DNA from 3 places in the Streptomyces incanus genome. Region 2 is predicted to be linked to each of the others. Evidence: riboswitches for the same ligand, from Rfam matches in the RefSeq annotation. Region 2 holds a riboswitch; each other region holds the start of a gene.
The links. Region 2 has a riboswitch for cobalamin ahead of ACFP2V_RS12815 (cobalamin biosynthesis protein). Riboswitches for the same ligand answer to the same signal wherever they lie in the genome.
Positions count from the first base shown of each region.

Region 1 (2,255 bases), on a different contig from region 2:
CTCATGGCCAAGGCCAAGAACGCTCCGACGATGGCGGCGGCCTCCAACCACTCCGCGTTCAACCTGGCCAACGCGGGCGGGGCCTGGATCGGCGGCCTGGTCATCTCGGCAGGCTGGGGCTGGGCCGCGCCCAGCCTGGCCGGTGCGGCTCTTGCTCTGGCCGGCCTCGGCCTGGCCTTCACGGGCGGCCTGATGGACCGGGGCGGCCGACGCTCCGAGGTGATCATGGAAGGCTCGGCCGTGGCCGATCAAGAGGCGCGTACGGTCACGTGACGACCGGCATCGGCCCTGAAGGGCGAGTGCCGGCACGAGGCCGAAGCGCAGGCCGGGCGTGAGGGACCACGGCTGGAGAACAGGGCCTCGCCCGAGCCGGCGGCTGCCGGCCCCCATCCTCCGGACAGCGCACGCTCGCAAGAGTGCCTCTCCATCGGTTCGCCCTCGTCGGCTGCCCGTGGGCACGTTCAAAACAGCTCTGTGCGGACGGGACGCCCTCGGGCGCCTCGCGCACGATCCCGTCGTGCTCGAAGCGCCCGGTGTGAAGGGGACGAACCGGGCAGGGGCCATCGGGCGCGGGCGGGCCCGACTCGGTGTCCAGGGGCCTGCCGGTGGCCTCGCGGTGACCGGCGGCAACGGTCTGCCGGCCGCCGTCGAGCACCGGGTCCCGGTTCGTCAGGCGCCCGGCCGTGTGGGACAGCCGGGGCGGAAACCGTCGGCGAACTCGGCGAGCGGTAGCGGAACGCATCGTCGCGGGCGTGAACGGCGGTGAGGTGCGCCCGCGACCAGGTCATACAAGCGCCTTGATACGCTTCCGGAGCCAGTCGTGCCACATCCGAGGCCAGGGAATCCGGTGGGAATCCGGAACTGACGCGCAGCGGTGAGGGGGACGGGCGGAGCACTCATGACGCCACTGGGGCGGCGGGTCGGCCAAAGGGCCGGCGCGCACCGCCCTGGGAAGGCGCTCCGTCCGGGCGAACCCGAGTCCGAAGACCTGCTGGCACCTCGCCGCCGTCGGCGGTGGGGCCCTTTGTAGGCCAGGCTCCGCGTACGAGCCCCGACAGTGCAAGGCGTGCCCGTGCCCCGTGCTCTCTCCGATCCCCGCTGCCGTGCCGCAGCCTTTCTCCTCACCCCCGCCCTGCTGCTCACCGCCTGCGGCGGAGCCGGCGACGCCGCCGCCGACAGCCCGGAACAGTCCGCCGCGTCCGGCTACCCGCTGACCTTCGACAACTGCGGGAACCAGGTCACGGTGGAGTCGGCACCCGAGCGGGTCGTCTCCCTCAACCAGGGCACCACCGAGATCCTGCTCTCCCTCGGCCTCGCCGACCGCATGGCCGGCACCGCCACCTGGACCGATCCGGTGCCGAAGGGCCTGGAGAAGGCCAGCGCGTCGGTCCCCCGCCTGGCGGACGACACCCCTTCCTTCGAGAAGGTGCTGGACACCGAACCCGACTTCGTCACCGCCTCCTTCGTCTCCACGCTCGGCAAGGGCGGCGTCGCCACCCGCGAGCAGTTCGAGGAACTGGGCGTCCCCACATATGTTTCCCCGGCGGACTGCGCCGCCGGGAAGGACAACGACAGCGGCGGCGACGGCTCCCGCAGCACGGCGCTCACCCTCGACACCGTCTACGGCGAAATACGCGATCTCGCGCGCGTCTTCGACGTCGAGGAGCGTGGCGACGAACTGGTCGCGGAACTGAAGGAGCGGGTGCGCAGGGCCACCGACGGCCTGGACGCCTCCGGCGCCTCCCTCATGTACTGGTTCGCCAACTCCCAGTCGCCCTACCTGGCCGGCTGCTGCGGCGCCCCCGGCGCCATCACCCGCGAGGTCGGTGCCGAGAACGCCTTCTCCGACACCCACGACGAGTGGCCGCAGATCAACTGGGAGACCGTCGCCGACCGCGATCCCGACGTCATAGTCCTCGGCGACCTGACCCGCAGGTCCCAGACAGCGGAAACCGCCGACGCGAAGATTCGTTTCCTGGAGACCAATCCGGCCACGCGCAACCTCGCCGCAGTGAAGAAGAAGCGGTACGTCCTGCTCAGCGGCCAGGCGATGAACCCCTCCATCCGCACCGTCGAAGGGATCGAGCAGGTCGCCGCCGGCCTGCGCGATGCCGGGCTCACCAAGTGAGCCTCCGCGCCCTGCTGCTGACCGGCGGCGGGCTCGCGGCACTGGCCGCCTCCGTCGCCGTCGCCGTGACCATCGGGCCCGCCGACATCTCCACCGCCGACGTGTGGGCGTCGGTGATGGCCCATCT
Region 1 is NZ_JBHSPC010000161.1:45,080-47,334, reverse strand. It holds gene ACFP2V_RS35965 (MFS transporter) at 1-273, shown strand, start outside; cobalamin riboswitch at 799-1,010, shown strand; gene ACFP2V_RS35960 (ABC transporter substrate-binding protein) at 1,073-2,128, shown strand; gene ACFP2V_RS35955 (FecCD family ABC transporter permease) at 2,125-2,255, shown strand, end outside.
Region 1: another riboswitch for cobalamin. It lies ahead of ACFP2V_RS35960 (ABC transporter substrate-binding protein); the one in region 2 lies ahead of ACFP2V_RS12815 (cobalamin biosynthesis protein).

Region 2 (2,255 bases):
TGGCGCATCATCCGCACCATGGGCAAGGGCCTGACCGACCTCCAGCCGCAGCAGGGCTTCGCCGCCCAGACCAGCGCCGCGACGGTCATCCTGGCCTCCTCCCACCTCGGTTTCTCCCTGTCCACCACGCACTCCGTCTCCGGTTCCGTGATGGGCGCGGGCCTGGGCCGCAAGGGCGGCGTGGTCCGCTGGTCGACGGCCACCCGGATGTTCGTCGCCTGGGGCCTGACGCTGCCGGCGGCGGCCCTGGCCGCGGCGATCGCCGAGTGGGTCTGCGGCTTCGGCAGCTGGGGCACCGCCCTCGTCGCCGTCTTCCTGGTCGCCTCCAGTGCGGCGATCTGGAAGATCTCCCGGCGCGAGGTCGTCGACCACACCAATGTCAACGCCACCGATGCCACCGACGAGGAGCAGAGCGGCGTCGTGACCGCGGCCATGGCCGCGGTGGCCCCCCCGCCGGCGAGCCCCGTGGCCGAGGAGCTCTCGGCCACCATCCCGGCCCCCACCGACCCGATGGCCCCTCCGGCCAGGACCACGGTCTGACCCCGCAGGAAGACACGTAGGAGAAGAGCACCATGAAGATCGACTGGGCGGCCCTCGGTTCCGTCTTCGGCGTCAGCCTCGTGGTCACCGTGGCCCTGGTAGCCCTGTTCACCCTGGGCGTTACCGGCCTGTCCCGCCGTGAACGGGCCGCCGCCCAGGGCGAGTCCGCGGTCCTGGCGGTCACCGGCGCCTACGCCTGCTTCGCGGCCTGCGCGGCGGCGGTGGCGTACGGGATCTATCTGATCATGGCCTGATGGCTTCCTGATGCGCCTGACGGCTGCCTGATCCCGGGGCAGGGCCCGGGCCTGCGTCCCGGTCGGGGTCATGTCGTCCGTTTGGCGGGCGGTGCGGGGCACGTTGCCTCCGTACCGCCCGTTTCGCGCTTCCCGGACCATCCGTCGACCGGTCCCTGGCCGCCCGCCGGCCGTTTCCGCTCCGCCCGTCACGCCGCGGAGTCCCCTGCCCGCGGTTCACCCTCCGGAACCCCTCTGTGGGCCTCAGCACACTTCAGCCTCGCAGGTCAAAGGCAAGTTGACGGTTCTTCCGGACCGTGGTGAACTGCCGGAGCCATTACGGCGGCAGGAGAGGAAGCCGGTGCGAATCCGGCGCGGTCCCGCCACTGTCACCGGGGTGAACGACCCCGGGAGCCAGGAACTCCCACCGCCGGTCTCGTCGAACCAGGGCGTGGACACCCTGAGTGAGGACATACCGCCATGCCCGGCTGCCTGTTGAGGTCGACCAGCGATGCTCCGCCCCGGCTCGGGGCGGCCATTCCCACCGGATCCCTCACCGGCTGAACCCATGGGTGCCGATCGCGAGTTCGCGTACGGCGCCGCCGCCGGCCTTCTCGGCGACCTGCTTCTCGGCGATCCCCGCCGAGGGCATCCGGTCGCCGCTTTCGGGCGGGCCGCGGCTGCCGTGGAACGGGTTCTGTGGCAGGACGACCGGGGCCGGGGCACGCTGCACACCGCCGTCTGCGTCGGCGGGGTCGTCGCTCTGGGGAGCCTGGCCGCCCGCTGCGTACGGTCCTCCCCCGCCGCCTCCGTCGCCCTGACCGGCGCGGCCACCTGGGCCGTCGTCGGAGGGACGTCGCTGGCCCGGGAGGCCCGCGCCATCGGGCGCGCCCTGGAATCCGGGACCGCCGAAGGAATCGAGGCCGCGCGGGCGCGGCTGCCGCACCTGTGCGGGCGGGACCCGCAGGCGCTGGACGCCGAAGGGATCGCCCGCGCGGTCGTGGAGTCCGTCGCCGAGAACACCTCCGACGCCGTGGTGGGCGCCCTGGTGTGGGGTGCCGTCGCCGGTGTGCCGGGGCTGCTCGGGTTCCGGGCCGTCAACACCCTGGACGCCATGGTCGGCCACAAGTCCCCCCGCCATCTGCGGTACGGCTGGGCCTCCGCGCGCCTCGACGACGTCGCCGGGTGGCCCGGGGCACGGCTGACCGCCGTGCTCGCCGCGGTCGCCGGGCCGGATCCGCGGGGTGCCGTCCTGGCCTGGCGCGCGGATGCCGCGAAGCATCCGAGTCCCAACGCCGGGCCCGTGGAAGCGTCCTTCGCGGGCGCGCTCGGCGTGCGGCTCGGCGGGACGCTGTCCTACGCCGGGCGGGTCGAGCACCGACCCGCCCTCAACGGCGGCGGCCGTGCCGTGGCCGTGGCGGACATCGACCGCGCGGTACGGCTCTCGCGGCGCGTCGGCTGGCTGGCACTCGGCGTCGGCGC
Region 2 is NZ_JBHSPC010000032.1:202,225-204,479, reverse strand. It holds gene ACFP2V_RS12825 (inorganic phosphate transporter) at 1-540, shown strand, start outside; gene ACFP2V_RS12820 (hypothetical protein) at 573-794, shown strand; cobalamin riboswitch at 1,078-1,216, shown strand; gene ACFP2V_RS12815 (cobalamin biosynthesis protein) at 1,342-2,255, shown strand, end outside.

Region 3 (2,255 bases), on a different contig from region 2:
CGAACGGCTCCTCCTTGTGGTCGCCGAGCCCGAGCGCCAGTGGCAGCACCGCGAGCGCGGCCACGGCGAGCAGCAGCAGGGCGTTGATCTTCGCGTTCCTGGTCATCGAGCCACCGTCCCGGTACCGGTCGTCCCCGTCGTGCCCGCCGTCTGCTTCGTCTCCGGCTCTGGCTCCGTTTCCGTCGCCGTCGTTCCCGTTGCCGCTCGCTTACCGGTCAACAGCACGCCGAGACGGGTCAGTTCGCCCTTGCTGGACTGCACCAGCAGGCGCATCACCAGGACGGTCAGCAGCCCTTCGCTCACCGCGAGCGGGATCTGCGTGACGGCGAAGATGGAGCCGAACTTGCCGAGCCCGCCAAGGAACCCGCTCCCCGGGTCGGGGAAGGCGAGCGCCAGCTGCACGCTGGTGACGCAGTACGTGGACAGGTCGGCGACGAACGCGCCGCAGAACACCGCGGCCATCAGCGGCGCCCCGTACCGCCGCGCCAGCCGGTACACGCCGTACCCCGCCCACGGTCCGACGATCGCCATCGAGAAGACGTTGGCGCCCAGCGTGGTCAGCCCGCCGTGGGCCAGCAACAGGGCCTGGAACAGCAGGGTGATGGTGCCCAGCACCGCCATGATCGGCGGCCGGAACAGGATGGCGCCCAGCCCGGTACCGGTGGGGTGGGAGCAACTCCCCGTCACCGATGGAAGTTTCAGCGCGGACAGGACGAAGGTGAACGCTCCCGAGGCGCCGAGCAGCAGCGTGCTCTCGGGATGTTCCTTGACTTCACGGATGAGCGACCGGGCTCCGTGGACGACGAACGGCGCCGCCGCGGCGCCCCAGGCGACCGCGTGCACCGGTGGCAGAAAACCCTCGGCAATGTGCATGGCTCAGCAGACCCTCTCCAGCACCTCGTGGATGGTTGACGCGCCTTGGCCGGTCTCCTGGCTGACGGGTACCACCGCCCGAACTCCGCCTTCCCGGGTCCCAGGTGGACCCAGTGGCTGCCCGTCGGTCCTGTCGGGGGGACAGGACCAGGGGCCGGAGCCGGACTTCCCGATCACAGTGGCGAGGGCCGCACCGGTATCGCACCGGATTTCCCGTTCACCAAGGCGTGGTGACAGTAGACCCGGATCCGGCCTGGTGACAAGCGGGTACGGGGGGCGCGCGGACGGCGGTCCGCAGCTCATGCCCCCGCGCGCACCTGCGGCCCTGACAGCGGGTGGGCGTGGATGTGCACAGGTGGCACATCGGCCGCCCCCTCGCCGCCTGCCCGGGCGGCCACTGTTTCGTCGAGACGTCGGCATGAGGGACCGGGGCCCTGGGCAGAACCTTGCTGCAATTAGTATGCAACAACGAATTCCGGTCAGTAGAGGTGTGAGGTTCGATGACGACCCGACGAATACGGCGTACCACCGGCGCGGCCACCACGGCCGCCGCGCTCGCGGTGGTCGCCGCCTGCTCGGCACCCACCGGCGGTTCGGGCACCGCCGCGGGCGGCGGCGGGTCCGCCGAGTCCGTGGTGATCGGGGTCCCCTCCGAACCCGACACCCTGAGCCCCCTGCTCGGCTACGGCAAGGACGGCAACTCCAAGATCTTCGACGGGCTGCTCGCCCGGGACGCCGACCTGAAACTGAAGCCCGCCCTGGCGAAGGCCCTGCCCGAGATCGGCGACGACGGCCGCACCTACACCTACACCCTCCGCTCCGGCGTGACGTTCAGCGACGGCGAACCCCTCACCGCCGAGGACGTCGTCTACACGTACGAAACGGTGCTCGACGACAAGACCAACAACACCGCCAAGAGCGAACTGGACGCCGTCGAAAAGGTTCGCGCGGACGGCGACGACAAGGTCGTCTTCACCCTCAAGTACCCGTACGCGGCCTTCGCCGCCCGCACCGTCCTGCCCATCGTCCCCGAGCACATCGCCGGCGAGCAGGACCCCAACACCGGCGCCTTCAACACCGAGCCGATCGGCACCGGACCCTACGTCCTCACCGGTTGGAGCAAGGGCGAGAAGCTCACCTTCAAGGCGAACCCGGACTACTGGGGCGGCGCCCCCGAGGTGAAGAAGATCACCATGGCGGTCATCGCCGACGACGACGTCCGCGCCACCCGCCTGCGCTCCGGCGACCTCGACGGCGCGACCCTCCCGCCCAACCTCGCCGCCACCTTCGAGAACGACGACGGCCGCACGACGTACCAGGCCACCACCTACGACTTCCGCGCCGTCACCCTCCCCACCGCGAACAAGGTCACCGGCGACACC
Region 3 is NZ_JBHSPC010000038.1:38,601-40,855, reverse strand. It holds gene ACFP2V_RS15475 (energy-coupling factor ABC transporter substrate-binding protein) at 1-106, opposite strand, end outside; gene ACFP2V_RS15470 (energy-coupling factor ABC transporter permease) at 103-873, opposite strand; cobalamin riboswitch at 904-1,113, opposite strand; gene ACFP2V_RS15465 (ABC transporter substrate-binding protein) at 1,374-2,255, shown strand, end outside.
Region 3: another riboswitch for cobalamin. It lies ahead of ACFP2V_RS15470 (energy-coupling factor ABC transporter permease); the one in region 2 lies ahead of ACFP2V_RS12815 (cobalamin biosynthesis protein).